Regions from separate parts of the Aneurinibacillus baijiui genome, predicted to be linked through region 1. Evidence: riboswitches for the same ligand, from Rfam matches in the RefSeq annotation. Region 1 holds a riboswitch; each other region holds the start of a gene.
What was found. A riboswitch is a leader RNA that binds a small molecule or an ion and turns the genes downstream of it on or off. The one in region 1 is predicted to bind cyclic di-GMP.

Region 1 (9,969 bases):
TAGCGTATTGTAATGCATGCTCCAGATTAGAAAGCAGAGGGCGATCAACCGTAGAGTAAGAGTCGAGGATTGAGATTGTGATAGTCTGCCCTTTTTCTTTTTTATCTGGAGCGCTCATTGTTTGTACGACTTCCCCTGGACCAGATGTCAGAGAGAAAAGCTTATATGCGCCGTTACTGCGCATAAATTGTAGCCCTGCAGTAAGCAGAAGCATTATAGCAGCAAGAAATATGAGTATACTCATTGTTCTAACTTTCATAGATTACGCTCCTTCAAGCTGGCGTAAAACTGGAACCCAGCGAGGGGGCAATTCGCCCTCACTTACTTGTTCTCGCATTCGCTGGATCATTTCCCGAATACGCGGCCAGTTCTCGTTGTGGTAAGCAAGCTGCATGTGAATAAGATAGCCGCCGAAATAAGCGGGAAACTGATGAATAAGACGTCTCCCCAGTTCTTCTGCTTCCTGGTTCTTCCTAAGAAGCAGGCATACCTCAGCTTGTTGAAAGACAAGGTGAGGATTGGTAGGAATTATCTGTATCGCCAGCTTTAATACATTATGGTATTCCAGTGCCGTCATGTGCTTCATCTCTCCGGTTAACAGATCGCTTTCTAGATAATGCTGATAGACTTGGGCAAGTTCTAAGTAGATTGCCGGATTCTCGCTGCGCAACTGGTTTCGAAGGGAGGAGATGCGACGGATATACCGGTCTTTTAAGACATTGATTGATGTTGCAGCATAATGCACGACCTCCGTATCTTCATTTTGTAAGGCTGTGTACAAATATTTACCTTTTTGTCCTATATTCAAGTCCAACAGACGGATAAGCATTTCTTTTTTTATTTCGCTATCATCCATCTCCAAGCTCTGCATGATCGGAAGCAGACGATAATCGTTCGCGGCTTCTTCAATGATATTCTCGTAGTTATCCACATGTATTCGCGTATACTCATCATATGTATCCAAAGCTGAGCGGTTATGCGTCTTTTTTTCAGCAAGCCAGACGATAAGCCCTAAGATTTCACCAATAAAGGGAAGAAAGATGGAAACAACAAAGATCCAGGAAGCTGCTCCGCGCTTTTCTTCTGTTAGAGAAGGAAGGAGTAGACGGCTTAGCAGAAACAATGCTAATGTGTGCAGCACAAAGAAAAAAACGATGTACATTTTACTCCCCCTTGTCATATGAAATCACAGGCATGATCCGTTCGATGAAATTCTTCGTCTGCTCTTGGTCGGTTGCCGGAAGCAGGAAAAGAAGTTTGTTATCGCGTTTGTCATAGCCGACGATATCTACCTCCCGCATATGCGGCTCTAGGCGCTTGCTCCATTCATCTGCCTCAAGCTGTAAATGTGTAGGAAGCGATATATCAAATGCTGTATACGGCTGTTCAAGCTCGGCCTCTCTCTCCCGCTCAATCTGCACGCGTCGCTGGAAAGCCTCCGGATAATAGATGGAGGTGCCAGGGTATGTAATTCCCGCTCCCTTCTCTTCGAGGCGAAGCGCTGCGATTTCAGTGCTGTCAGAAATAAGCTCTAACAGAAGATGCAGGAATTGAACGCTTTGTGGAGTTAGACGATCCAGAGCAATGCGGCTAATAATCAGCACGTCCTTAATTCTGCCCTCGCGAAGAATGGGACCTGCTAAGACAGGTGTAGATGCCTCGTCATCTGCTCGGCGCATAATGACAGTTTTTTCTCGCAGTAATCGACTGTAGAAGCGAGAATCTGAGATAAACAGGGTTGGTTTTAACTTTTCGGATTGCCCCATTCGTATCTTCAACCGCAGGGCTGTCTCTGATTGATCAAGATGATAGATACCAAATTCCTCGGCTTTGAAAAAATCAGCCAGAATTTTGGCGGCTTGGGTAATCGTAGACTCAGGATCTCTAGCATCAAGTGCACGCATAATTTCAAGCAGCGTATGAATGCTTTGTTCCGATTCGAGAATTTTCCCTTCAAGTATCTTCCGTGACTCGCTCAATCGATCTACCGCGCGTCGCAGCTGCCGATTCTCTTCAATTATTTCCTGATTACGATAGTATTGCGCTTCATATTGTTCACGGAGATTAGTGATGAACAATCCGGGAATAATACCTAGAATCAAATGAAAGAGCAGCCATTTTGCCCGCTCAAAATCAAAAAATAGCAACAGTACATCTTCACCACGAACCGTCGCAGTTCCTACAATATAAGCAATAGTCATAAGCGAGCTAACAAGCCCGACGCTCCAGCCGTATCGCAGTGAGAATAGAAGAGCGATAAAGAGTGTCGGGGCTGGCTGAAATTCTGTAAATCGCAGTTCTGTCCACCAATCCAACAGAACAAAAACCAGGAATACACAGATAAGCTCAGCATATTTTCTTATGAGAGAATGCTGACGATAAAACATTTATTTCCTCCGTTTTCCATTTCTTTTACCCGATTTGTATAATAATTGTACAGATATTGATAAAAATATTTATATGGCCAACGTTTATTGTACCTATGGTGCTCACAAGGCATCAAATGGAAAGTGTGTAACAAAATATAAAGGGGAAAAAATGTATATGTATTTGGAATGATAGTTTTTAAAACAGGATTCAAAATTGTAAGGTAAATGTCACGTATGTGACAAGATAATTAACTATTTTATATTGCTAAAGATCTATGCGCGTGTATAATAAAAGTAAGAAAAAAAATTAACTGCATACATATCTGGTGATGGGCAAACTTGTTGAAAAGCAAGGACGCAAAGGCATGGGTCGTCGATCTGCGCATATTATTATAGTGCGGAGGTACCGATTGCCAGTCTGCGAAACCACCCATCCCTCTGTGTATCTCTGGAGGGATTTTTCGTGAAGAAGTTAACAGTCGCACTGTTGTCTTTGACTTTGGTACTATTCGGATTAGGAGGGTCTTCAACTTACGTGAGTGCAGCAAAAGTATCTCCATTCCAACAGGTGACTTCCTATAAAATTTTCTATGGTAAACCGACCGCACGCGTATTTAATGAAATGAAAAATTACAACATGGTTATTGTTGAGCCGTATCATTACACCAAAGCCGATATCGAACGGATCAAAAAAGGCGGCACGATGGTCATGGGTTATGTGAGTACAATGGAAGTTGCGTCATGGAATCAGACGCTATTAAATAAATGCGAGGCCACTGATTTCTTCCTCCGGGAGAATGAGAAGGTTCATTTTGCTGAATGGGATTCGTATTTAATGGATATTACTTCCCCGCACTATCAACAAATATTGATGGATGAAGTGAAAAATCAAGTAGCCGCAAAAGGATTTGATGGGGTATTTCTCGATACAGTAGGCGATATTGATGACCAGCACGGAAATGATCCTGTAATGCTTACACTGCAGCAGTTCGGCATGGCAGCATTTATGAGTGAGATCAAGGCGCAATTCCCAAGTCTATATTTGATTCAAAACTGGGGATTCGGTACGTTGACTGGATATACAGCTCCTTATGTAGACGGCTTTATGTGGGAGAACTTCGATTACGCGACCGTAGCGAAGGATCAGTGGGCACAGGATCGGATGGCAGAACTGCACGCACTTCAAAAGCAGTATCCGTTCTCTGTATTTACCATATCCTTTAGCGGTAAGGCGAAGAGTACAGAGTATGCAAAGAAACAAGGCTTCATTCATTTCCACACAACCAAAGGTTTTGATGTTTGGTAGAGTAGAAGATAGAAAGCTCCTCTTTGAGTAAATCAAAGAGGAGTTTTTTCTGTAGAAAGGGAGAGCAGTCTAAGCTCTTGCATGGTTTTAAGCCAGCTTTGAATAGCGGGACGGTGCAGGTGTTCCTTCTGCGCCATAATAAAGGCAGTGCGTTTTGGAGGGACGAGTCCGTCTGTGAGTTGGATCTCAGCTAAGCGCCCAGCACGCAGTTCTTCTTCTACGGCGGATCGAACGATAAATCCCATTCCGATGTTTTTTTGCAGGAGAGCAAGGAGCATCGATACATTGTCGATGTGCAGTTGCGGAACATACTCAGGCGGAAGCAGTTCACTCACCCACTCATAAAACGGGTTTCCCCAATCCACATATAGAAGAGGGAGGCTTGCAAGGAATTCAGGCGCTACCGCATCCCAGCGTGCTGCTTCATGCTCTGGATGGGAGACGAGAATGATTTCCTCCTCATAGAAGGGGAGTACTTCAAAACCCGGGATAGACTGTGGGAGGTATACAAAGCCGAGCTGTACAACTCCGTCCTTCAAATGATGCACCACATCCCAGGAATGTCCTGTTTTTATTTTTAGTGAGACGGTAGGATATTGATTGAAAAACGTTTCAACCACAGGGCAGAGAACATATTTCCATAACGTGTCGGTTGCACCGATAGATAGCTGATCTTCAAACGTCTTCATAGATTGTATCTTTAGCAAGCTCTCTTCATTGAGTAAAAGCAACCGTTCAGCGTATGGAAGAAATGTATATCCGGCGGCAGTAAGGTCTACCTTGCGCCGATCGCGCATGAAGAGGGGTTTACCGACTTCAGCTTCTAAGGCTTGAATGCGCGAAGAAACTGTGGATTGTACAAGATGCAGAGCCTCAGCCGTTTTAGAAAAGCTTTTGTTGCGAGCCAATACAATGAATGTACGTAATTGTTCAAAATCCAAGCGAATGTCTCCTTCCCTTTGCTTAATCGAAAAAATAGATAACATGTATCAAAATCATTCGTTATACAAATGACATTTCCTGCTTTATTGTAGAAAGCGAGGAGGGGAACGTATGGTTGGATATGTATGGCGAATGTCGCCGTTAGGTGTACGGGTGCTGTTTATCTGTTCTTTTTTAATGAATTTGGGCTTTTATGCATTGATTCCATATCTGACGCTGTATTTGACGGGAAGTTTTGCCTGGTCTATGGCAATGGCCGGAATTCTGCTTGGTATCCGTCAGTTTTCGCAGCAGGGTTTTTCATTTTTAGGGGGGATGCTTGCGGATCGGATCGGCTGTAAACAAGCGCTTGTATTCGGGGTACTCGTACGGGCCGCTGGGTTTGTAGGCTTTGCTTTTTGTACGGAAATGTGGCAGTTTATTGTTGCCGCCATTTTATCGGGTCTTGGCGGGGCATTATTTGAACCTGCCTTTCTTGCGGCATTTGCTAGGCTCACTCCGGAGAAAGGGAGAAAAGAGATTTTTGCATTCCGCAGTGTAGTAGTCAACACCGGCATGGTTGTGTCAACGCTTGTTGGTGGCGTATTGGCGTCCGTTCAGTTCTTCTATCTCTCTTTGGTATCGGGTGTGCTTTTCATAGCGGTAGCGATGCTGGTATGGGTGACGCTGCCGAAGATTGAAGCGGAGGTAACGAGTAGGAGCTGGGTGGCGGATACGCGGGAGATTATAATGAATCGTCCCTTCGTGCTCTATACGGTTATTCTGATTGGTTATTTTTATTTGTATATGCAGCTATTTTTGACGATTCCGCGCCGAATGGAGGAGGTTACGGGGGATACGAGCGGTGTGGCAATTATGTATGCAACAATCTCGCTTACTGTCATCGCACTTCAATTGAAGGTAGCTGTATGGCTTCAAAACGTATCGGCTCGATTTGTGCTGATCGGTATTGGTGCGCTGGTGATGGGTTTGAGCTTATTTTTGCTTGGATTCGTAACCACGATCGAAATGATCATCGCTGACGGATTGCTGTTTGCTGTAGGAAATATGATGGTAGCTCCCGTATTGCACGACGTAGTGACACTTTTTGCTCCAGCGAATCGTCTGGGTTCGTATTATGGATTTAATAGCTTTTCTCTTGCGATCGGCGGTGCACTAAGCACTGTGCTGGGTGGATGGCTATATGATATGGGAAGCCATTGGAATGCCGCGATGCTGCCCTGGATTTTCTGCTTGTTCGTTGGCTTCCTGGTCTGCTTAGGGATGTATAAGCTTGAGATAAGCAGACAGCCGCAGGCGCTTCGTACGAAGATGCGTGAGGGATAATGGATATACATACAAAAGAGCCGCTCTTTCTCTAGAGCCGCTCTTTTTATGTACGTTGATTGTGTAGGAATTGTATTACGGAACGCTAATTACTTTGACCTCGACATCTCTTCGACCCCATGCAAGCGCCTCTTTTTTGGTGGCGAACGCTAGATCAATCGCATTACCCTTTATGGCTCCGCCGATATCCTCGGCGCGGCATTGGCCATATCCTTCTACATAGAGAACGGTTCCAAGAGGGATATAGTCCGTATCAACTGCGACAATGCCTGGACGAACCTTCGTGCCGGACTTGGTACGCCCAGGTCCTGTATAGCCGGATGCATGGGCGGTAAAAGTCATGCCTTCACGTACTTTTGTCATCGTAGTACTGCGTGCTGGTTTCTTAGGTCGAGTGAGCGTTCGGTTGTTAGTATTCCTGTTTACTGCGGCAATTTTTACGGAATCGATTGTATGATCTTGCGCTGGTAAGGCAGTAGGAAATTCTAATTCTTTTGCTGAGACTTCTCCGCTAGAATAAGGTAGCGCTTGATGGATAGACTGTGTAAGTATTGGCGGATTTTTGAGTGTGCCTGATACTGGTTGTTGAGGAGTTTCAGCAAGAGAACTAACGGGATACATGCAAAGAAGCAGCATGATCATCGAACCTTTAATAACAAGTAACTTACGATTGTCCCTGAAAGCCTTGATAGAGCGGAATAAAGATATAGATCGACTCTTTCGCATGAAGACCTCCTTTAGAAAGTAAGATGACTCAAACTTGCTGTGTTCATTGTACTATCAAATAGGATAAAAGTCACTATTTATCTGAAAATTTAATCGTTTTTATTTTTTATAATGGCAGAAAGCCCGATACGCGATTCTATGTGTTTGGATCTGACTCTTTCTGCCATACATGGGGGGATAACATGGCTGCATTGATTGTGATTGATCCAGGACACGGGGGCGCTGATCCTGGAGCGAGCGGTAATGGGCTTAAGGAGAAGGATATTACGCTCTCTATTGCTAAGCGAGTAGCAAAGCATTTGGAGAATATGGGAGTGAATGTGTGTCTTACGCGCAGCGATGATAATGTATTTAGCTCAGATAAGGCCGCTGATTTAAAGGCGCGTGCAGAATTTGCTAATCGATTGGATGCAGATTACTTTATTTCGATTCATATCAATGCGGGAGGTGGAACTGGTTTTGAGAGCTATGTTGCCAAAAGCGCAGCAAATCAGGAAGCAGGCCGCTGCCAACATATTGTGCATAGTGAAGTAGCATCTGTCTTTACGAATGCTGGATTACCTGATAGGGGAGAGAAGACAGCGAACTTTGCTGTGTTGCGTCAAACATCCATGCCGGCCATCCTCCTTGAATTCGGGTTTGTTGATTATGCTAAGGATGTGGCGCAATTGAAAAATCCGGAATTTCTTAACGCTGTGGCAGAGGCTGTTGCCCGGGGTACGGCACGGGCGCTCCATGTCGAGAATCCAGCACCCTCATTACCTGCGTCTTCCACCAAGCCGATTAGTAAATATTACAAAGATATCCTCCCGGGTCTGGAATGGGCGGGGGAGAGTGTAGATAAGCTATACGAGTTTGGTATTATGAGAGGGGATGGACAGGGGGCATTCCGTCCAACGGATACAATGACCCGCTTGGAAGCGGCTGTTGCGATTCATAATACGATTGAGTATCTGCTAAAGAAAAGCGGTACGTCGTAGCTGTGCAGGAGGTTTGTATGACGGGGAGTTTGTTAGTATAATAAGCATTGGAGCAAATTCGTTTGCTGTTCAATTCAATATATAAGGAAGTTGATATAGATGAATAAATCCCCTGAAAACACAAGGGTAGTTGTCGGAATGTCCGGCGGCGTAGATTCTTCTGTGGCGGCTTTGCTGCTTAAAGAGCAAGGATATGATGTCATCGGTATCTTTATGAAGAACTGGGATGACACGGATGAATTCGGGCATTGCACAGCCGAAGAAGACTATGAAGATGTACGCCGCGTCTGTGGACAGATCGGTATCCCATATTATACGGTGAATTTCGAGAAAGAATATTGGGATCGTGTATTTACGTATTTTCTTGATGAATATAAAAAGGGACGCACGCCGAATCCAGATGTGATGTGCAACAAGGAAATTAAATTCAGAGCGTTCCTCGACCGCGCCCTTGATTTGGGTGCTGATTATTTGGCGACAGGGCATTATGCACAAGTGGATTTCCATGATGGAAAGTATCGTCTGCTCCGTGGAGCGGACCCGAAGAAGGATCAGACATACTTTCTAAATCAGCTTGGCCAGGATCAATTGTCACGCACGATGTTTCCACTCGGACATCTGCCTAAAACAGAAGTAAGAGAAATCGCGTTAAAAGCAGGCTTAGCAACAGCGAAGAAGAAAGATAGTACAGGCATTTGCTTTATTGGTGAACGTAATTTTAAGGAATTCCTTAGCTCCTATCTTCCGGCCAATCCGGGTGACATTCGTACGGTGGACGGTGAACTGAAAGGCCGTCACGATGGATTGATGTATTATACGCTTGGACAGCGTCAGGGACTTGGAATCGGGGGTGGCGACGGTACGGGCGAGCCATGGTTCGTAGTAGATAAAGATGTAGAGCGTAATATTCTCTATGTGGCGCAGGGAGGCGATCATGATCGCTTGTACAGCGATCTGCTTGTGGCCACTGATGTTCATTGGGTAAGCGGTCAGGCACCGGGAGAGACATTCCGCTGCATGGCTAAATTCCGCTACCGTCAACCGGATCAAGGCGTGACCGTTCATATTAAATCAGACAATCGCTGTGAGGTTGTATTCGATGAGCCGCAGCGTGCCATCACACCGGGTCAAGCTGTGGTCTTCTATGATGGAGAGGCTTGCTTGGGTGGAGCAACCATCGATAAAGCACTAAAGAAAAATAAAGCAGAAGCGACTGTATAAGCAATAAAAAAACGGAGCAGAATTTTTCTGCTCCGTTTTTTTCAATTATGCGGCATTATGCATGCGCAGGATTATCTTCGGTAATCAGATTACGCAGTACCAGCTTGAGAATCCCGCCGTTTTTGTAATAGTCGATTTCAACATCTGTATCAAGACGGATGATGCATTTGAACGTGAAGGAAGATCCATCTACCCGGGTGGCTTGGATCTCAATCTTCTGCCTGGGCTGTATCGCATCCGTGAGCTCGGGGATATCAAACGTCTCCTCACCGGTAATTCCGAGCGTCTCTGCACCCATCCCTTCTTCGAATTGCAGCGGTAATACACCCATGCATACAAGGTTGGTACGATGAATTCGCTCATAATTTTCCGCAATCACAGCTTTGGCTCCAAGAAGCAGTGTTCCTTTGGCCGCCCAGTCTCGTGAGCTGCCTGTTCCATATTCCTTTCCCCCAATAATAACCAGCGGTGTGCCGTCCTTTTTATATTTCATCGCCGCGTCGTAGATGGACATTACCTCTCCAGAAGGGAGATAGGTAGTATAGCCGCCTTCCGTGCCGGGCGCAAGGAGGTTTCGGATGCGAATATTGGCGAATGTCCCGCGCATCATAACTTCGTGATTCCCACGTCTTGAACCGTACGAATTGAAGTCCCGCACTTCAACCCCTTTATCTTGAAGGAATTGGCCGGCTGGGCTGCTGGGTTTAATCGCCCCGGCAGGCGAGATATGATCTGTTGTTACTGAATCACCCAACAGGGCGAGAGTGCGTGCTCCCATGATCGGATGGATTCCAGGTGCTTCTGTAGAGAAATCTTCAAAAAATGGTGGAGATTGAATGTACGTGGAATCCTTATCCCAATCATAAATTTGCTCTGCTGATATCGGGATTTCGTTCCATTGTTCGTTGAATGCCTGGACATTGTTATATTTTTCCTTATACATCTCCGGTGTAATAATAGCAGCCATCATCTGCCGAACTTCTTCCTCGCTTGGCCAAATATCGCGCAAATACACAGGCTCATTCTTCTCATTATGACCGATAGGATCACTATATAGATCAATATTGAACGTACCGGCCAGCGCATAGGCAACCACAAG
Region 2 (9,969 bases), on a different contig from region 1:
CTTTGCAAACTCATGAGGCCAACGATTGTCTATCTTCTTCCAATGCTCATATTGATATGCTCTTGCATACCAACCAAAGTTAAAAGGATCAAGCTGATGTTTTTGCACCCTTTTAACGATAGTATTCAGTTCTTTTTCTATCTGACTCCTGATTATTTCTGTTAACTGCTCTTGATTCTTCTCCATATTCACATCAAATGTTCGCTCCCCTAGAGAAAGGTCGAGACGCATAGCGATATCAAAGTAAAAACGTCCCTTCTTATAATGGGTGGAAATCGTACGTTTAATTTTATTGATGTTTACTGTGACAAATTCAGCACCCTTTTTATTCATCACAGTGTTTTTACTTTTGATTGATAGAGAAGGTAACTGCATGGTTAACGTAACTGGTGCCTCCTCCTTCTTCTGCAAGATATGAAGAAGGATGCTTTCCCGGCGATTTAATGACATTTTATATATACCCTTATTGTCTAACAGCGCTGAACCGGTAACAACAATTCCCTTCTTATCCGCCTTCATCTCTGTAATAGCGGGAGTACTTCCCTTATCAAGCAGCAAGATATGAAGGCTCTGCACGGTAGCAAATGCTGTTTCATTTTTAGCTCTTGCTACATCAATAGAGTGAGTAATGTATGTGGGAAGAATCGGCTTATCAGGAAATTCACTATTCACGATGGAAGAGACCCTTCCTTTTACCGCAACCACGCGCATATTTCCTGTGTTTTTAGGGTCGCGGTATATAACATCAAGGCGGGTCATAATTCCTGTTTTCCTAAGGAGTTGTTCACCGAACAAAAGAACTTGGATTTTTCCATTCACAATTTCCCCATTGCTTACACTGTTGAACACTTCTCTCGCCTGTCGCGTTGTATTTACTTTTGCTCCATATACTTCGAATTTCTTTTTTGCATCTTTATTGAAAACAGGGCTAAGTTGATAGATAAACATCTTATCCTTTTCAGCCACATCATAGCCATACACTAAGGAAAGTGTCGTCTTTTCTACGTCAAGCCGGTCGCAGCCCGCCATCAGAAGTAGAAGAATACAGATAGCGGACCATCTAATTCGCATTCTCATTCGTCTCTCTTCCTCTCCAGCGCGTATACAATGCCACATAAGTGAAAAGAGCAACAGGAAAAACATAAGCTGCAAGATACCCGACTTCAGCCATCCATTTCTTCAGCAGCATAATCTCCGCATAAGAAGGACTATAAAAAAAAGAAAGAACAACAAGAAGCAGAAGGAAAAAGTACGGTAGCTGCCACCCTCTCTTATTAAACAGTTCAGAAATATTGGTGAGTGCAAAAAAGGTATAGGGAACGATCGAGGTTAAAAAAACAAAGATATAAAAGGAAAGGAAGATAATTTCCAAGCGTTCAAGAAAAGGAAACTCAATCGGCTTAACGAGTGTCAACGTGGGCCAGAGAGACCGCGTAATTTCATCTGGACTAAAATAAACAAAGCAGCTTAATGTAATCTGAAGATATACCAAAAGCGTAATCGTATTCGCAATCACAATTCCTTTTGCTGCGTGCTGCTTGTTTTTTAAATACGGATAAAAATGAAAGGCCAACTCAAACCCGACAAAAGCAAGGATCGTTGTTCTGACCGTATAAAGAACAGGCAGCCACCCTTCTTTTAGTACAGGGAGCAGATAAATCCATTCACTATCTTTAAGCGGAATAAGCAGTAAAAGCGGCAGCCAGAGCGTAAAGAAGAAGACAAACAAAGCATATCGGGCGATGAGCTGCACGCCGCCTCGCATGATAAAATATATGTTCACAACAAATAAAATCATAAGAAAGTAGAAAGGCGTCTTCGGTAAAATCCATTCTTGAATAATGAATACCGACATCAAAAGAATAGTGACAGCAGACAATAGTAAATATACAATCCAGAACACCATGACTGATTTGCCCAGCCAGGTGCCAAGATAGCGTATTAATAGCTGCAGCATCGACTCCCCCGGATGTTTGGCGATAAGATAAACCACCGCTAAGCTGATGATGGTGGTAATTACCCAGCCGATAATAATGGAGATCCAACCGTCTGTTCCCGCATCTTTAGCCAAAATCGCAGGAAGAGACAAAATACTTGTCCCTACCTGTACGCCATTAATCACAAGAATATACTGTAATAACGAAATCTCTTTCTTTACAATCATATGTATTGACTCTCCCTACTTTTTTCTTCGCTTTCCTTGGCGATCGACCTGATTTGGGCGAACAGACAATGGGCGTTTTTTCATCATCCATATGGGCAAGCGAATAAATGTATCCTTCATATCCGAGAAACGTAACGGTGAAATCGGGCTGCCGTACGGTACGCCAAGAGAGGAGATGGAGAGGATATGAATCACAAGAAGACTCATCCCACACACAATCCCGACCATACCGAATGCAGAAGCAAGCAGCATCATCGGAAAGCGGATAAGGCGAATGCCTGCTGACATCTCTAAGTTCGGAATAATGTAAGAAGAAATCGCAGTAATCGCTACAACAATGACCATGATATTACTCACAATCCCCGCTTGGACAGCCGCCTGTCCAATTACGATTCCTCCCACCACCCCAATCGTTTGTCCAATAGGTGACGGGAGCCTAACCCCCGCTTCCCGAAGCATTTCAAGAATCAGCTCCATAATAAGCGCTTCAATAAGCGGGGGCAGTGGAACCTGTTCTCTTGACTGAGCGATGGAAAGAATCAATTGCAGAGGAATAACTTCATAATGAAATGAAATCATCGCGATATAAATGGATGGTGCAAAAATAGCAATAAAGCAGCCGACAAAGCGTAAGATTCGGACAAAGGAAGAGGTAAGCCAGCGAACATTATAATCATCCACGGTTTGAAAAAAAGAAGAAAACGTCATCGGGCCAATAAGCGCACCTGGCGAACGATCTACAATGACAGCAACTCGCCCCTGAAGAAGATGGGAGGCAGTTGTATCAGGACGCTCCGTTAAAATAAATTGAGGAAATGGTGTATACGTATGATCTTCAATTAATCCTTCCAGCTCACCTGTATTAAGGACTGTATCCACGCTAAGCTGCTTAAGCCTTATCTCTACTTCTGTAAGTGCATCCTGGTTAACAACATCAGCCAAATACAGAAGAGATAACTGTATACTCCCCCTCTCTCCTACCATGACCTCTTTGGCTTTCAACTCTCGACTTGGAATATAGCGGCGTATCATCGCAATATTTTGATTGGCAACTTCAGTAAATCCTTGATGAGCGCTCTTAATAGAGGATTCAACCTGCGGCTCCTGTATCGCTCGCTGCGGCCACCCCTGTGTATGAAATGCATAGGCGGATGTTTTAGCATCGATAAAGACTATACTTTTTCCATTCAAAAGAGCCTGCTCAATGGCAGACCAATTCTGTACCTGCTCGATCTTTCCTACCGATACAACCGAGGATAGGACATCTACTTCATCTGTCTCCTGCTGTAAAAGCGGTCGAAGAATATCTGTATTAATAATATTTTTGTCTACAAGACCATCCATGTATAAAAGAGCCATTGGCGACCCTTTTTTTACCGATACGTTACGAATCGTTAACTCAGGAATATTACTGAATAGCATTCGTATGGTTTGAAGATTGGTAGCAAGAGATGGACTAATTGTGCTCTGTAAGATCTCGTCTGCCTGTCGCTGTGTGGCAAGTGATTTTTTACCACGCAGCCGCCAATTCTGTAAAAAACCCACCACTCTCCCTCCTCTCTATCCGCGTACTCATATTCTTATTCTTCATTATGGTAGATGTAAGAAAAACATATACGTTTGCTAGAACAAGCAAACAGCCGACCTGATAGCCAGGTCGGCTGCTAACTCGGATATCTTCTTGTCTTTTACTTTCATATTCCTACTTCATTTAGCCTCCCTACGCCCATTTCTTCACTAAACGCGTACGATTATTTACGTTCAATTTTCTAAAAATATTATAAATGTGCCGGGTATGGGAGGCGCTGAGAATCCTAGGGTTCGAGCAGATATGGCCTACTATCCAACCCCAAATGGAGGAGCCGCTGCCATGGACAATAGGAGAATCAAAGCATGTCGCGGAAAATAAGAATTAGTATAAACAAGCCAAAAACACTGAACCAAAGCCCGAATAACGGACATGGGTACAATCGTCCGTTATTCGGGTTTTGCTATACTATAGCGCTTTTATTTGACAGTAGCCACCTGTCCCTTTGTCATCTGCGCCAATTCTTCTGGTGTAAGCTGAAATACGGCTTTAGGATGGCCTGCAGCGGCCCATATCACATCATAGTTAAACAGATCTTCGTCGATCAGTGTCACAATTGATTCGGTGTGCCCTAGCGGCGCAACGCCACCAATGACAAACCCTGTACGATTTCGCACAAAGTCAGCATCCGCTTTTCCCAGTTTTTCATTGAGCTGTTTCGCCAGCTGCTTTTCATTGATACGATTTACTCCACTGGCAACGACAAGCAAGGGCTTATCCGAATCCTTCATACGAAAAATAATAGACTTCGCAATTTGAGCCACGTCACAGCCGATCGCTTCCGCTGCTTCTTGAGCCGTTCGGGTGCTTTCCGGCAACTCCACCACTTGATTTGTGTAACCTAATTCCGCAAGCTGCGTTTGCACTTTTTGCGCACTCCCTTTTAGTTTCTCCATAAACATTCACTCCTCCGCATAATACATGGTAACTTGTATGACTGTATCCTGATCGGTTTCATTTATATACATGTGCGGAATATTGCCCGCAAATCGTATCGCATCACCCTCAGGTAAATGAAAAATTTCATCCTTTATCTTTACTGTAAAATCCCCTGTGATAACTGTAATATATTCATATACGCCTTCATTGTGAGGAGATGAGAGATAGCTTCCACCGGGATCCAATACGATGCTGTAAATCTCTAGTCTGGTTTCGGGATCAAACGGAAACAACAAATACGCTCTACACTTTCCATCGTCTTCCGTTACCGGTGAGATTGTACTCCGTGAAACGACGCAGACACTACTCTCCTCACTCTTTATCAAAGAGGAGAAGGAAAGATGAAGACCTGTAGCAATTTTCCACAGCGTCGTGACAGTCGGCTGGGAATCCCCCCGTTCAATCTGATACAGCATCCCTTTACTAACCCCGGTTAATTCGGCAACTTTATCGAGGCTTAGTCCTCTTTTTTTTCTGATTTTCTCTAGGTTATTTCCAATTGTTACGTGAATAGAGCTCATATACTCTCCTTTCATTTTAATTTATTATATTGAACAAATATTATGATATAACAAACAATAATACAAGCCAGTAACCATTGTTTTTTTATATACACATTTTGCTGTTTCAGACTTTCATAAAGTGGGTACTCTATAACGGATATCAGCTCCAAAAACCACCTTTATAATTAACCTAATCACCGAGAAATACCGTACTTTTTTAAAATACTACTCAACATAGATGGGAGTGATGGTATTGGATTTAGTCTTTAAGGAAGGACAGGAAATGAAAGAATTTCTGTCACAAAATAAACAAATATTTGAGGACATGCTATTAGCGGAAGCCGTTAATGTGCGAGAAAAAATCAAAGAAATCCACTTAATCGGTAACATCAACCTTTTACTAAATGCTCATCGGCTTGTCTTGTATGTTGTGGAAAATCGGGAGCAGGAGCTTATTGCTTTCGCCAAGCAGGAAGGAATCTTATGGGCGAAGTACTCATTAACATTGGAATTCAAATTAGAATGGGTACAAGCGATCCGAAGAACGTTATGGAATTTTCTATACCATTACGATCATATCCAAGGCAAGCATGTTACACGCGAAGAATTTTATGCAATGGAGAAAAGAATCAATGAATTAGTTGATCAATTTCTTAACAACTTTTTCATTAGCTATTCAGCATACAAGGATAAATTAATTGAATCGCAAAAGAAATTAGTTCATAATCTCTCTGTTCCTATTATACCAATCTCCCCATCTATATGTATCTTGCCTTTGATTGGAGAAATTGATGCGTATCGAGCCAAAATCATAGAAGAAAAAGTATTAATGGAGATTGGTAACTTACATATTCAAACGTTAATCATGGACTTGTCTGGCGTCCTTCAGATGGAAATGGAGGTAGCCCACCATCTATTACGAATTTTTGATGGGATTTCAATGATGGGATGCAGTACTATCATTACAGGATTACGCCCTGAAGTTGTAAGAAAAATGATTAACGAAGGCATATCATTCAAAGACAGAGCAGAAATGAAAGGAACGTTGCAGCAAGCATTAAAGAACTATCTCGCCATGTAGCAACCCCTTTCATCTCCAAATGAAAAGGATCGTAAAACTTCCGTATACCTTAGAAGTTTTGCGATCCTTTTTTGCGGCATCAACTTATTCTTTGTTAAACTCGTCAGCGTACCTTTCATCATCTTCTTGATTATCCCGAATCGTCTTCTGCAGTACAAAAGAACTCATGGTTAAGAAAAGCGCTGATACGATGTAATATCCTTTCACCGGAAGCGGGGCATCTAATGTGTAAATCCCGATGAACATCGCTGCAAACGACAAAATAAATGCTGCCCAGGCCATATTTGTAAATGCTTTTGTATTTCTTCTGCGTGGTCTCATTGCATCCATTACCTCCATCCTCTTATTCACATATTCGCTATCAACCAATTTATTCCTATTGTGTATACTGAAATTTAGAAAAAATAAATTATATTTTCTAGTAATGGAGCAATCGGAAACAAACTTTATCGAGCAAGCAGCTTTCCTACCTTTTTAACAACCTTCTTCGTCGTCTTTCCTGTTACCATTTCATCTTTACCGAGGATAACAAATTCCTTCTTTTTGCCAAGCTTGCACATCGACTGACATCCCACGCAGATTTTTGCTTTCGGTTCTATTTTGCTGAGCTTTTTCTTCAGCTTTTTTACGTCATCCGCACACTTATGGCAAATACGCAGTGTAACAGCCATACAGGTTCCGCCCTTTCTTTCAGTCTATTTGGCAAATAAAGCGATGCTGGGGCATATTGCTACTGCTTGTATTGGATCATACTATATAAGTGCTACTTTTGAGAATACCCCTCATACGCTTGTGTCTGCTCATAAACAAAAAAACCTCTGCCCTATAGACAGAAGGTTCTCATCTTATCCTATATGAATGGTATGTCATCTCTTTAGACTCTAGCACCACTTGGTGTATAGCGTTACTTTCGCTTTTTAAAAAACTTCTTATTTCTTCCGGGGTAATTCCTAACTCACGTGCAATCAGCATAAGAGACACCCACTCTTGATCAAGTTCGTTCTGCTTCCTAACCATCTTCGCCCCCCGCAAATTCTTAAGAGGTAGTTCAGCCGTCATAGTGCTATACCGTAGACCTGGAACTTTGCGTCCCTGCTTTTCAGTCAGGTTTGCCTTTTTCTCAAGTATTTTGATTAGGTATTTGTTTTTTACCTGACCTTTATTGTTAGTAAGGTGTGCCTCTCGTAAGGTCATTTATATTTTTTCTAACTTGTAAATCTATTTTACCGATTACATGTACCCACGGAAAGGTTCTTTTGTCATGAAGAAGTCACAATATAGTCACACCTAAACCCTACTGCTTACATATAAGGAAATCAATAGCAGGTGATAAAACTAACCAGACAGATTACAGGGAATGCAATCGTAAAGTAAATCAAAAATAATATACGCTTATGTTCCTACTTATCCGTTTAAGGCGGCTTTGTATAAGTTCCACTTATTTGCCTAGATGAAATAATTACCAATTGTGGTAACTTATTAACAAGAACCCCCCAATATTTTCTTTTCTGTACCGGCCCCGTGCCGGATTTTTTTTTGCTCATTTTGGTCATTAACAAAGGAGGCAATGATATAGACGGAAAAGCCAAGCATGCTGTTACATCAACATGCTTGGCTTTTTAGACAGCCCCATTTTATACAGATTCACTATCATATTTTCCTTGCTTATATTCATTCATCCACCGAAAAATCATAATACTGTTGATTCGATGCTGTCTGGCTATGCTGCCAGGCTTATTACATTCCAATACCTGCTGTACGACCTTGCACTTAAACTCACGTGAATACTTCCGCTTCATTTTTTTCTCCTTTCGGTAACCCGGCTGCCGTAGCTTTTTATACAGTAGGCCCGTGGTTTTGCGTCCTCATCTTTCAATGAGTTTGCCTTTTCGACATACATTAGGATACAAAAAATTAGTGCACAATGGAATAGGTATTCACTATTTTTCTTTTATCCGCCATATACGCAACCTTTATCTACCAATTCCCGTAGAACATAACTGCTTGTAATACTACACATTACTCATACTTTTTTAAAATGATTACCGCATTGTGACCGCCAAAACCAAATGAATTGGATAACCCTATCTCTACATTTGCCTGACGGGCAGTATTAGGTACATAATCTAAATCACATAGCGGGTCCGCATGTTCTAGATTGATTGTAGGAGGTATCGTTCCTTCCTGCAGGCATTTTGCCAGCGCAATGGCTTCTACCCCACCCGCTGCACCCAACATGTGGCCGGTCATAGACTTATTCGCTGTTATAGGGATGTTATATGCTTGCGCTCCGAATAATTTTTTAATGGCTATGGTTTCCGATATGTCACCGGCTTCCGTACTGGTCGCATGAGCACTAATGATATTGACTTGTTCCAAAGAAATCTGAGCATCTTGTAACGCCATTTTCATAGCATGGTATGCGCCTTTACCTTCCGGATGCGGAGATACCATATGATGCGCGTCTGAGCTTGCACCATAGCCAATAACCTCAGCATAAATTCGTGCGTTTCTTCGTAATGCGTGAGACAACGATTCGAGAAGGAGAATGCCTGCGCCTTCCGACATGACAAATCCATCCCGATTCTCATCAAACGGACGACTTGCTTTAGCCGGACAATCATTCCTTGTAGATAAAGCTGTAGCATTCCCAAAGCTGGCCAAAGACAAGTCGGTTATCGAAGCCTCCGTGCCGCCCGCAAAGACAACATCCGCTCCCCCGAATCGAATAAGTCTGGACGCTTCGCCAATCGCTGTATTGCCGATTGCACAAGCAGAAACAGGCGACATCGAAGGACCCATCGCGCCCCATTTCATGCTAATTTGCGCTGCAGCCGCATTCGAAATCATTGCGGATACTAACGAAGGACTTACCCGGCCCGCTCCTCTCTCCCGAAGCAGATCCACATTTTTAATGAATGTTTCAATTCCTCCTATGCCGGAGCCAACATAGACACCCAGACGTGTCGGATCGACTTGATCCATATCTAGGTTCGAATCGATCCATGCTTGCTCGGCTGCAGCTAAGGCAAATTGGCAAAATCTATCCATACGCTTTGCATCCCTGCGTCCTAGAAGTTCCTCGGCATGAAAATCACGGACGAGTCCAGCAATTTTTGTTTTATGCCCGCTTACATCAAATGTATCAATAAAAGAAAGACCTGACCTACCATTAACCAAATTTTCCCATAACATTGCTACTTCATTGCCCAGTGGTGAGACGACTCCCATTCCTGTAATCACTACACGCTCCAAGCTTGATCCCTCCCCTTGAATATTTTGTTATATTTTCACATGCTACTTATCCTATTACAAGTTGTTGTTTATCCTAGTATAATTACTACTATGATCATTCGTATGATGAGGGGGCATGGAAACGTTGAATAATCAAAACAGACTTGACGCTCTGTCCACCTTTCTAAAATCAAAGCGAGCTAACATTCAACCTCAATCTGTTGGACTACCAACAGGAACCCGGCGGCGGACACCCGGCTTGCGAAGGGAGGAAGTCGCTCAAATAGCAGGCGTAAGCACCACTTGGTACACATGGCTAGAGCAAGGGCGTGATATTAACGTTTCTACATCGGTATTAGATGCTATTGCAACCGCCCTGCAGTTAAATAATGATGAACGCAAATATCTATATGACCTTGCCTTAGAAGCCAATTCAAATGCTTCCCAACCAGAAACATTG
Region 3 (9,969 bases), on a different contig from region 1:
TTACCTCGTCCGTAAACCTAAGTCACGGCTTGTTTTATCACTACTTTCAATCCAAGGAAGATATTTATATTTCCTTGATTATGAACGTATTGGATATGTTTACTGAAGCAGTGAATGATATCGAGCGACGGGATGGTACGCCGTGGGAGAAGCTTACATGGCTTACGGAACGAACCTTTTCAGCATCATTAGAAGAAGGACTGTATCGCCATATATTGGTCATTCAAGCATTTCAATCCGAGTCCATTCCTCTTGAAATAAAAAAGGCAATGAGTGAAAAATATCAAGCGGCAATGCAGGGAATCAGCCGCATCATTGCTGCAGGACAACGGGATGGTGTATTTGTAGAGGATGATCCAATGGAGCTGGCCATTTACTACCTTTCCCTTAGTCATGGACTCACATTATGGAATGTAAAAGGATTTGCACCGATTACTGTTTCGGTTGAAAAAGTAATGCGCCACTTAAAGGCGTAGATGTAAAGAAAGTAGAGTGGTTTCTATCAATAAAATGCTCAAGCCAACAATCATCTCAATTTCAATGGCAACCGTGATGGCTGGAGCCGCTATTTCACCTGCTCTCGGGTTGATTGCCAAAGCGTTTCCTGATGCAGACCCAGTTATTATCAAACTGATCTTAACTGCACCATCTCTTATGATTATTCCCTTCTCGTTTTTGGCAAGCTTTCTCACAAGCAAAATAAGAAAGCGCACCATTGTGCTTACCGGCTTATTGATCTATCTGATCGGTGGAGTCGGCGCACAGTTTGTTAACTCCATCGAAGCCATGCTGGCCTTCCGCCTCCTATTAGGTGTAGGCGTTGGTCTGGTTATGCCGCTGTCCATGTCCTTAATCAGCGACTACTTCTCAGGAAAAGAACGGGCCAAAATGATGGGCTACAATGCTGCTTTTAGCAACTTTGGCGGCATTGTCACCATGATGTTCGCCGGTTTTCTTGCAGGCTACGGCTGGCGTGTCCCTTTTAATGTTTACTTTATGGGACTTGTCATCATGGTTCTGGTGTATTTCTTTTTACCTAAAGACAAGGTACAAAAAGCAAAAAGCGATGGACCAAAACAGAAAATCGCACTTCCTGTATACGGGTATGCCCTCGCTATGGGCGGAGTTATGCTTGCCTATTATTCCATCGCAACCAATATGGCGCTCTATCTCGAACAGAGTCACTTAGGTGGCGCCGGACTCGCCGGTTCCGTCATTTCCTTTACAACCGTTGGTGGTATGATTACAAGCTTACTACTTGTACGCTTGCAGGAAGTATTCAAGAAATTCATCATACCGATCATGCTATTCAGCATGGGTATTGCGTTTACAATCTTATCGTTCACACATGCCGTTCCGCTTATTATTGTCAGTGTTTGTCTCGTCGGATTTGGGCAAGGGGTACTCTTTCCCCTGCTGACCCTCAAAGCAATGGACTACGTCGCACCGCATCAAAGTGATCGGGCGGTAGCCATTACATCGAGCTGTACATTTATCGGTCAGTTTCTCTCGCCAATCGTACTTGATAGCATGGGCAAACTATTCCACACTTCGTCCATACGTTTCCAATACGGAGTACTTGCTGCTTGCTTGCTGCTAATCTTTACAACCATTCTGTTTTTCATGTTCAATCGCTCCCGTTCGACTGCAATGAGTAACAAAACTAGCACTGGCAACGCAACAGACAATCAACCTGTCGGCTAACAGTTTCTTCATTACAAAAAAATGCATAACAACCAGTAAGCAAAGAAAGAGGCTGTCCGAAAAGGGCAAATTCCCTCCAATTTAAAAATCAAGAACACTGATATATCAACGTTCTTGAACATAAAAAGGGGCGTCCAAAAGTCAAAAAATCGACTTTCTGGACAGCCCCTTTTCTTACATATTTATATACAATGATTAATATCCGACGGCAGCGCCATCTCCACGCGGATCTGCACCACCGTATTTAATATTCGTTACAGGGTCAATTAAAATCGCACCAGCATGTCCCATTGTGTCCGAGTAGTCTGGGAACACATTGACAGGGTGACCACGCTTGATTAATTCTTTTGTAACGTCAGCAGGTACGCGTCCTTCGATTTTCATATCGTTGGATACTGCCCCCCATGTACGCCCATGCAGCCATCTTGGTGCTTCTAGCGCATCTTGTACACTGAAGCCGTAATCGACAATTCTTGTTACGATTGCGGCCTGCGTCTGAGGCTGTCCTTCTCCACCCATCGTTCCATATACCAGATACGGCTTTCCGTTTTTCATCAGCATAGCAGGATTCAATGTATGGAATGTGCGCTTTTTCGGCTCAAGGTGATTTACTTTTGCTTTATCTAATGAGAAGAAACTTCCTCTGTTTTGCAGGACAACACCTGTATCTTTTGGAATAACCGCTGAACCAAACTCATGGTAAATACTTTGAATGATCGATACAGCATTTCCTTCTTTATCAACAACACCTAACCATACTGTATCGCCTTTTGGATCAAGGGGTTTTACATCCATTGCTGCCTTCTTCATATCAATACGTTCTGCTAATGCTTTTCCGTGCTCTTTTGATAACAGCTTGTCAAGCGGGATATCACTGAACTCTGGATCTGTTAAGTATTTATCACGGTCAGCAAACGCCTGCTTAATCGACTCAATCATTACATGATAATAATCAGCCGTACCTTCACCTATTTTTTTCATATCATAGTTGTTTAGGATATTTAGGATCTCTAATGAAGCCATGCCCTGCGTATTCGGTGGAAGGTTATATGCTTGATAGCCACGGTAATTTACCGTAATCGGTTTTACCCAATCAGCACGATGATCAGCAAAGTCTTTTGCTGTCAATAATCCGCCGTTTGCCTGTAGATCGGCAACGATTTTTTTCGCGATTTCACCTTTATAAAAACCGTTTGCTCCTTGGTTGGCTATCACTTGCAATGTGTTACCCAAATCCGGCTGCTTGAACAGCTCGCCTTCTTTATACGGCTCCCCATTAGCTTTCAGGTAGGTTTTTACGAAGCCTTCAAAACGCTGCAGATTGCGGAACTCTTTATCCTTTTCATCCAGGCTCATTTTTGTGTTTTTCTCCTGGCTTTGCGTTACAGGGAATCCGTTTTTCGCATAATGAATGGAGGAATCTAGCAGCTTATTCCAAGGGACGCTATGGCCCATGCTTTTTTTAGCATAATCATAAGCCTCTTGCCATCCTGATACCGCACCTGGCACGGTATTAGCAGCTAAATAACCACGCGCTGGAATCGTGTTATAGCCTTTGTTTTTATAGAAATCAATGGTGGCTTTTTCACCTGAACGACCGCTTGCATTCAGGGCTTTGAGTTCGCCCGTCTTTGCATTATAGATCAGCCAGAAATTATCGCCGCCGATGCTGTTCATATGTGGATATACAACTGCCAGCGTAGAAGCCGCCGCAATCGCACCGTCCACCGCATTCCCGCCCTCTTGTAATACCTTGATTGCTGCTTGAGAAGCGAGATAATGCGGAGTTGTTACCATACCGCCAGAACCCATTGTTGTCGGTCGATTTGCTGCGAGAGCACTAAAGGAAGTAAACATAAATAACACAACTGCCAATGTAGCCCCTACTGAAGCTCTTACAATTCGATTCATCTTCTTTCCCCTTTTACTTGAAGATTTTTGTATCATAAAGCAACTGCCTAAACTGATCTACTCCGCAGCATCACCTCCCTTACAATGCTCATCTGGGCTTATACGGTGAAACGCTTTGTCATATCATCTAGACTATTTGCCTGGTGAGCCAATGTCTCTGTTGCGGCATGAATTTCCTTCGCCATCGCATTCTGTTCTTCAATTAATGCAGCTACGTTTTGTGTGCTCGCATTCGTCTGCTCATTAAAAGCCCCAAGCTCGGTTACAGAGCTAGAAATGTCCTGAGCCCCTTTGTTTACCTCTTGGATGGATCGATTGACATTCTCGATTCCCTGTGCCACTTGATTTACAAATGATAGAATCTGATCAAAGCCTTGACCGGCCTCTTTAACCACTTCCGTTCCTTCTAGCACAGCTTCACTGCTGATCCGAACCGTCTCTCTACTTCTTTCTGATTCCTCGATAATGCTGCCGATAATACTTTTGATTTCTTCTGCTGATTTTGCGGACTGCTCAGCCAATTTGCGAACCTCTTCTGCTACAACGGCGAAGCCTTTACCATGTTCACCCGCACGAGCTGCTTCAATGGCAGCATTCAGTGCAAGCAAGTTTGTTTGTGAAGAAATATCTGTAATGACAGTGACAAAATTGCTGATTTCTTTTGTACGCTGATTAAGCAGCGTAATGACTTCCTGGATCTCTTGCACAGAATCCTTGATCGATCCCATTTGCTTAATCGTTCCTTGAATGTTTTCCTTTCCGTCTATACTGGCCTCTCTTGCTTTGACTGCCATGCTATTAACAGATGCCATATTATGCGATGTATCCTCGAAGCTCGCTGCAAGCTCCTCCATATAGCTGGAGAGATTTTGCAGAGTATCAGATTGCTGCTCCGATCCTTGTGATACGTCTTCTACAGAAGAGGCAATCTCTGTTGAGGCGCTCTTTAATTGATGTGCTCCCTCAGCTAGATGATCGGCAGAGTTTTTCACAAAACGAGAGGATTCTTTAACCTGGGAAAGTACCTCGGAAATCTTATCAATGGTTTCATTGAGGGCTTGTCCCATCTGTCCAAGCTCATCCCGCTCATCTCCTGCAACCCTTGTGGTGAAGTCACCTTGACCCATACACTCCATCACAGTTTTAACCCGATTGATCCGCTTCGTGATACTTGATGCAATTAACAGGGACACCGTCGTTACCAGCACCAGGCCTACAAGAAGCATATAGATTGTGATTTCCTTACTCTCTTGTGTTTTTTCATAGAAATTATCGTAATAGGAGCCCATTACAATAACCCAGTCCCATTCCTTAAAATAGCGAAGATATGCGATCTTCTCACGCGGTTCTGTTTCACCCGGGTTCTTCCATAAGAATGTGTAATAGCCTTCTTTTTGGTTGTACATATCACGGTTTGCATTTACACCTAATTCATTAGGCTGATCCTTGATTTGCCCCTCAAAATTCTTCGGGTGCATCACAGCACGAATCTCTTTATTGTAGGCAAAGAAATAGTCGCCATCGCCAATGCGCGGCAAATTGGTTGGCGTCTTCCTTGTTCCGTCCGGTTGCTTCTCCCCAGCTATCGCTATTCGGAACTTTTCCTGCGCTTCTTCCTGTGTGATCTTTCCCGCCTTTGCCTCGTTATTCAACGTCTCGGCCAGAATGTACGCATTATCAACTAAGGATTTTAAATGCCCTTTGTTTGATTCAATCATCGCGTCTTTTGAAAAGTAGAAATTAATGACGCCAAGAGCAATCAAAGGGATTAACGAGACAGCAAGAAATGATCCAAGCAATTTTGTCTTAATCGATGGTGTAGCTAGCTTTCCCAACCACTTTTTCATTGAAAACCCTCCAGTAATGACCTTACAATTTTTGGAGCATAGTACAGTCCTTCTTGCAAAGTCGTATGAGTCACTATGATAGTTAGACAAGTTGTATGAAAACAGCACAAAAAAGGCTATAAAAATGGGATAGCCTTGTCGAAAAACGTTGCGGAGTTCGGTAACCCAGCCATCATAGTCATTGACCTTAGATCTGTGGTTTTGCGAGCACATTTTTCAATGTGGGTGCCGTTTCGTTCGACATCATACGATATTAAGTTTTAAAACAACCCATGACACGACATACTTAGACACTACAACAAAAGATCCGAAAAAATGAATGTTTTACTTTAAATGTAAAAATATCTGGTGATATTATACTAATCGGTCAATAAAACACTATTCTTTATACCTATTTTGATATTTTTTTCTTTTTTTTAGAATTTTTTTCTAAGTTTCTTTGTCGAATACATTTGAAAACGCTTACGCATATATCTACATTTCATGACAGTGTTCGACAGCGGTAAAACAAGCACTTCTTATTTAAGTGAAATCACAGGTATGCTCTGTCGAATGGAATTACACTATGCACGTCCTACTTACGCACTTGTAAAAGCAGATTAAAAAACTTCTGACAGACTGAACTGTAACTCGAATGATGAACACTTTAAAAAAAGTCCCTTATTCGGGTTACAGTTCAAGCTAATACAAAGCATCTTTTCTTTTATCTATGTACACAGTACCATCACTTTGTAGTTCAGCGTAAAATACCTCTTCAAGTGAGTGAAGTCCTGTTTTCCGAATCTGTTCGTCTAACCATGCTACATCCAAATTTAAATCTTTGAGATTTTTATATACGATCTCCCCGTCTACGATTAACTCGGTAGGTACATACCTGAATGGTTTTGTAGCAATATTTATATCTTTGTTTATTGGTGTTTGATAAACTGGTTTCTTCAGAACAGACAGCTGCCCATCCGGCTCTAGAATAGCATATTCTATTTCCTCAATAGAAAAGAAACCCTTTTCCCGTAGCATCATACTTAAATCATCCATATTGTAGTGTGCATCTCGCATTGTTTTTTCTAAGATCTTTCCTTTCTTGATAATGATTGTAGGCTCCCCGTCTAATAGCACACGTGCTCTCGGTACTTTTAACCCAATGTAGCCTACAAGCATTGTTAGTATGGTCCAAACGATTAAACCTACTATACCTTCAGCGGCTGAAATTCTTCTGTCAACTGCAATCATAGCTGCAATCGAACCAAATGTTATCCCTGTTACATAATTAAAGAATGTAAGTTCACTCACTTGCTTTTTTCCTAAAATTCGCGTCAAAATAAGCAAGATAATAAAAGCCATTATCGTTCGTATGAGAACTTCTAGCACATTCATTCCTGCCCTTCCTGATAGCTTCGGACACTCTAAAGGGTGCCTATAATCCATTAACTTGTAATTGGATATATCCATAACCCCTTGCCTGTTACTGGTTGAATAAGCAATGTACCAATCGCCACCATCATAATCACAGTTTCCGGTATTTTCATCTGAGAGATCGATCTTCTCCCACTAATCCTTAATAGAAGCACGCCCACTACAAAAATTAAAAGTGTTTGCCAGATCCAATTTATATCCATGTCTTCCCTCCATATACACCATTATCTGTACTAAAGGTGGTCTGTTATACATTAAGCGCATTTGCAACTTAATTGCCCTTCATTAAAAAATGAACTATTCTCTTGAAATAGTCTCTTTGCTTATCTTTTATTCAGGACACAGGAATCGAACCTATACATGCACCAGCGCCCACATAATGAATGATGTCGCTTCCACGCTCACCCAGGCAGGATTGGTTGATAATACGAGAACGCGACGCCAACGACACGATATACAACATAGTGCAGCGTCAGAGCTTGCATCTCTAACAGGTCCTTCCCACTTAATTCCGCCATAATGGCACATACCCGCTTTTTGATTTTAGCGCTGCCTGCGCGATGTTTCGCTGCCAATCATCAAGGATGTCGCAGGCAGATTCAATTACACCGATCTAATACGACATTTCTTCTACTTCTTTCTAACATTCTGTCAGTTTGCTGCACTGCTCCTCATTTCCTATAAGATGCCTTCTTTTCGTCGGTCCAGGCTAGCAACCTGCTGCCGATATTCTACATACTGCAGCAGGTGATATAGCATCTGATTTTGCACCTGTTTGTTCATCCCCTTCTTCCCTTTGTGCTTCCCGTTCCTGCAGCGAAACCAATAGCTGGTCTTTCGCGTTTTTTTATGAGGGCAACCAGCTTTGCCAGCATTAGCCGCTTAATTTTATAAAATGTTGTCGGGATATACCAGGTAGGCAACCATTTAGTTCACTCTCTCCCCGAACATCAAACCTTCCAGTATCCTGCGTTCCCCCTTGATCACTTCCGATACGATTCGCTCCCCAGTCCTCCGTTTCCATTTTATTTTAACCGCTGCTGGCACACCAAACGCAAAAAAGCCCGCTAAATCAGCGGACTTTCTCTTTGTAGACATCAAAAAAACTCTTATATACCAATAAATCATTTCCACTCATGCGCTTCTATAGGTAAATTCCTAAATTCCGCTGTTAATACTATCTTGTCAACCAGACTTTTATTTACCCTTTTATCCATTTGTGTATCAATATCGATAACTTGGAAATACTCCTGTTCTTGAATAGACTATTTATTGCTAAGTAGGTATTCTAAAGCATAAAATATAGAGCTCTTTCCAATGTTATTTTCACCTATCAAGAACGTTGCATCTGAGAGTTCAAAAAAGGCTTAACTACAGCCAAAAAAGCCGGGAAATTGGCATGATGAACATTGTGTCCAGCGCCTTCTATTGTCACGAGTTCACAATTAGGAATACGTTCAGAAACCTCTTTCAATTTTTCTTGAGGAACGTGGCTAGTGGCCCCCCCACCTATTATAAGTGTTGGTGAAACTATTTCGTTTAGACGCGCCCACCACTCAGGATTGGGTTCATTGAGTTGCTGTAAAATCGAGGATATTACGAGCCAATCAAACGGCAGGTCTTCTGATGGTTCTGGTGGTATTTCGATCTTCTTATCAAAGAATGGAGGAGGAGTATCCTCAATAACGAGCTGTTCGACCCTTGTTGGATATCTTTCCGAGAAGAGGTAAGATACGGTTCCACCCATTGAATGACCGATTAATGTAAACCGCTCTAGACCCATTTCATTTGCAAAAAGATGCAGGTCTTCACACATCAGTTCAAATGAATAGATACCCGTCCTTGTACTGCCGCCATGCCCGCGTTGATCCAAAGCCAATACACGGTAATTTTGCCCTAACACAGCAGCAACTTGATCCCAGGATTCTGCGTTTTCACCTAACGCATGAAGGGCAATAAGCGGGGGTGCAGATGGGTCCCCAGTCTCGCGATATTGAAATATAAGACCATTCAAATCAATTTTCATAATTCGTGTTTCCATCACTATTTAACTCCTCCTTGTTCGGATGATAAAATGCATATTTATTATGCTGGACGGACACAAAAATCTCGAACAATCTGTTCCTTGATCTCATCAACCAAAATTCCCTTAGAGTACGTAGTCATCATCAGCATCGCACCATGAAGTGCTGCAGAAAAACAGAGCGATCTCAATCTGGGTTCTTTCACCCCAAGCTGTTCAAACATTTTGCACTGCCGTTCAAACTGCTCACGAGCCGCCTCGTTCAACTGCTCACTATAGACGGCAAGTATACGATCATCTTCTGGCTGTGTTTGCAAATTCAAGTAAAATCGATATACGTCCGGCTGCCGGAACACGTTATCTATTGCACCCTCGACAATATGACGAAGCTGCTCTTCCGGCGTCTTCAGCTTACCGGCGGCCTCCATTACTTCTGCTATTTCTCTAATCCGGATCTGGACCATAGCCTCCAGAAGTTCTTCCTTTCCTTTATAATAATTGTAAAGCAGACCCTTCGATATTTGGGCCTGTTTGGCTACATCGTTGATAGAGGTAGCGTGGTAGCCTTTTTTTACGAAAAGCGTCATGACTGCTGCATGGATTTTATCTTTTGCTGCTTGTCGAATCCGTTCATTCTCTGCAGGGGTACGAGGCACGGCTAAGTCAACCCTCCTAAAATTCGGTAATAAAAGAGCAGCTTTCTTTCGGATGAGTCCATGCTGCCACTTACTATTGCCTAAAAATTTGTATTTCCATTTGCCAATCCTCTATGAACTTTCGCTTAGGATTTATTAGTATTTTATTAATGAATGAACGTTTGGTCAATATAAATGTTTCAATTATGCTTTCAGGGGTTGGAAGGCTGCTCTACTCTATTCTGCTCGCTATCTCAATAAGAATGTTGGATTGAAAATCTCTACGTAGAAAATGAAATTTGGTAGCCGCAAGATTTACGAGTGGAAAATATGGCTCGTACCTTTTCCATTTGCGTGAAGCAGCAGCATCGAACCGGTGGTTTGCCCTATTTACACTCATGCTGACGACCGGAATGCGCCCTGGTGAGGCTCTAGG

Region 2: it holds a riboswitch for cyclic di-GMP, as region 1 does, so the genes downstream of both, AB3351_RS14350 (anti-repressor SinI family protein) here and AB3351_RS23190 (endo alpha-1,4 polygalactosaminidase) in region 1, are expected to answer to the same signal.
Region 3: it holds a riboswitch for cyclic di-GMP, as region 1 does, so the genes downstream of both, AB3351_RS16950 (methyl-accepting chemotaxis protein) here and AB3351_RS23190 (endo alpha-1,4 polygalactosaminidase) in region 1, are expected to answer to the same signal.

Annotation. Positions count from the first base shown of each region.
Region 1 is NZ_JBFTXJ020000024.1:14,396-24,364, forward strand. It holds gene AB3351_RS23175 (DUF2194 domain-containing protein) at 1-259, opposite strand, end outside; gene AB3351_RS23180 (tetratricopeptide repeat protein) at 263-1,162, opposite strand; gene AB3351_RS23185 (hypothetical protein) at 1,164-2,387, opposite strand; cyclic di-GMP riboswitch class I at 2,692-2,787, shown strand; gene AB3351_RS23190 (endo alpha-1,4 polygalactosaminidase) at 2,833-3,675, shown strand; gene AB3351_RS23195 (LysR family transcriptional regulator) at 3,708-4,616, opposite strand; gene AB3351_RS23200 (MDR family MFS transporter) at 4,729-5,943, shown strand; gene AB3351_RS23205 (3D domain-containing protein) at 6,019-6,669, opposite strand; gene AB3351_RS23210 (N-acetylmuramoyl-L-alanine amidase) at 6,852-7,649, shown strand; gene mnmA (tRNA 2-thiouridine(34) synthase MnmA) at 7,749-8,870, shown strand; gene acnA (aconitate hydratase AcnA) at 8,926-9,969, opposite strand, start outside.
Region 2 is NZ_JBFTXJ020000007.1:74,245-84,213, forward strand. It holds gene AB3351_RS14310 (Ger(x)C family spore germination protein) at 1-1,077, opposite strand, end outside; gene AB3351_RS14315 (GerAB/ArcD/ProY family transporter) at 1,061-2,164, opposite strand; gene AB3351_RS14320 (spore germination protein) at 2,180-3,709, opposite strand; gene AB3351_RS14325 (YbaK/EbsC family protein) at 4,172-4,648, opposite strand; gene AB3351_RS14330 (helix-turn-helix domain-containing protein) at 4,655-5,212, opposite strand; gene AB3351_RS14335 (STAS domain-containing protein) at 5,448-6,275, shown strand; gene AB3351_RS14340 (YiaA/YiaB family inner membrane protein) at 6,360-6,596, opposite strand; gene AB3351_RS14345 (hypothetical protein) at 6,722-6,946, opposite strand; gene AB3351_RS14350 (anti-repressor SinI family protein) at 7,116-7,334, opposite strand; cyclic di-GMP riboswitch class I at 7,315-7,399, opposite strand; gene AB3351_RS14355 (transposase) at 7,910-8,074, opposite strand; cyclic di-GMP riboswitch class I at 8,086-8,171, opposite strand; gene fabF (beta-ketoacyl-ACP synthase II) at 8,295-9,530, opposite strand; gene AB3351_RS14365 (helix-turn-helix transcriptional regulator) at 9,655-9,969, shown strand, end outside.
Region 3 is NZ_JBFTXJ020000010.1:11,560-21,528, reverse strand. It holds gene AB3351_RS16965 (TetR/AcrR family transcriptional regulator) at 1-476, shown strand, start outside; gene AB3351_RS16960 (MFS transporter) at 511-1,704, shown strand; gene ggt (gamma-glutamyltransferase) at 1,900-3,561, opposite strand; gene AB3351_RS16950 (methyl-accepting chemotaxis protein) at 3,714-5,462, opposite strand; cyclic di-GMP riboswitch class I at 5,619-5,702, opposite strand; gene AB3351_RS16945 (YetF domain-containing protein) at 6,144-6,836, opposite strand; gene AB3351_RS16940 (hypothetical protein) at 7,277-7,450, opposite strand; gene AB3351_RS16935 (hypothetical protein) at 7,803-7,973, opposite strand; gene AB3351_RS16930 (hypothetical protein) at 8,141-8,212, opposite strand; gene AB3351_RS16925 (alpha/beta fold hydrolase) at 8,209-8,916, opposite strand; gene AB3351_RS16920 (TetR/AcrR family transcriptional regulator) at 8,961-9,554, opposite strand.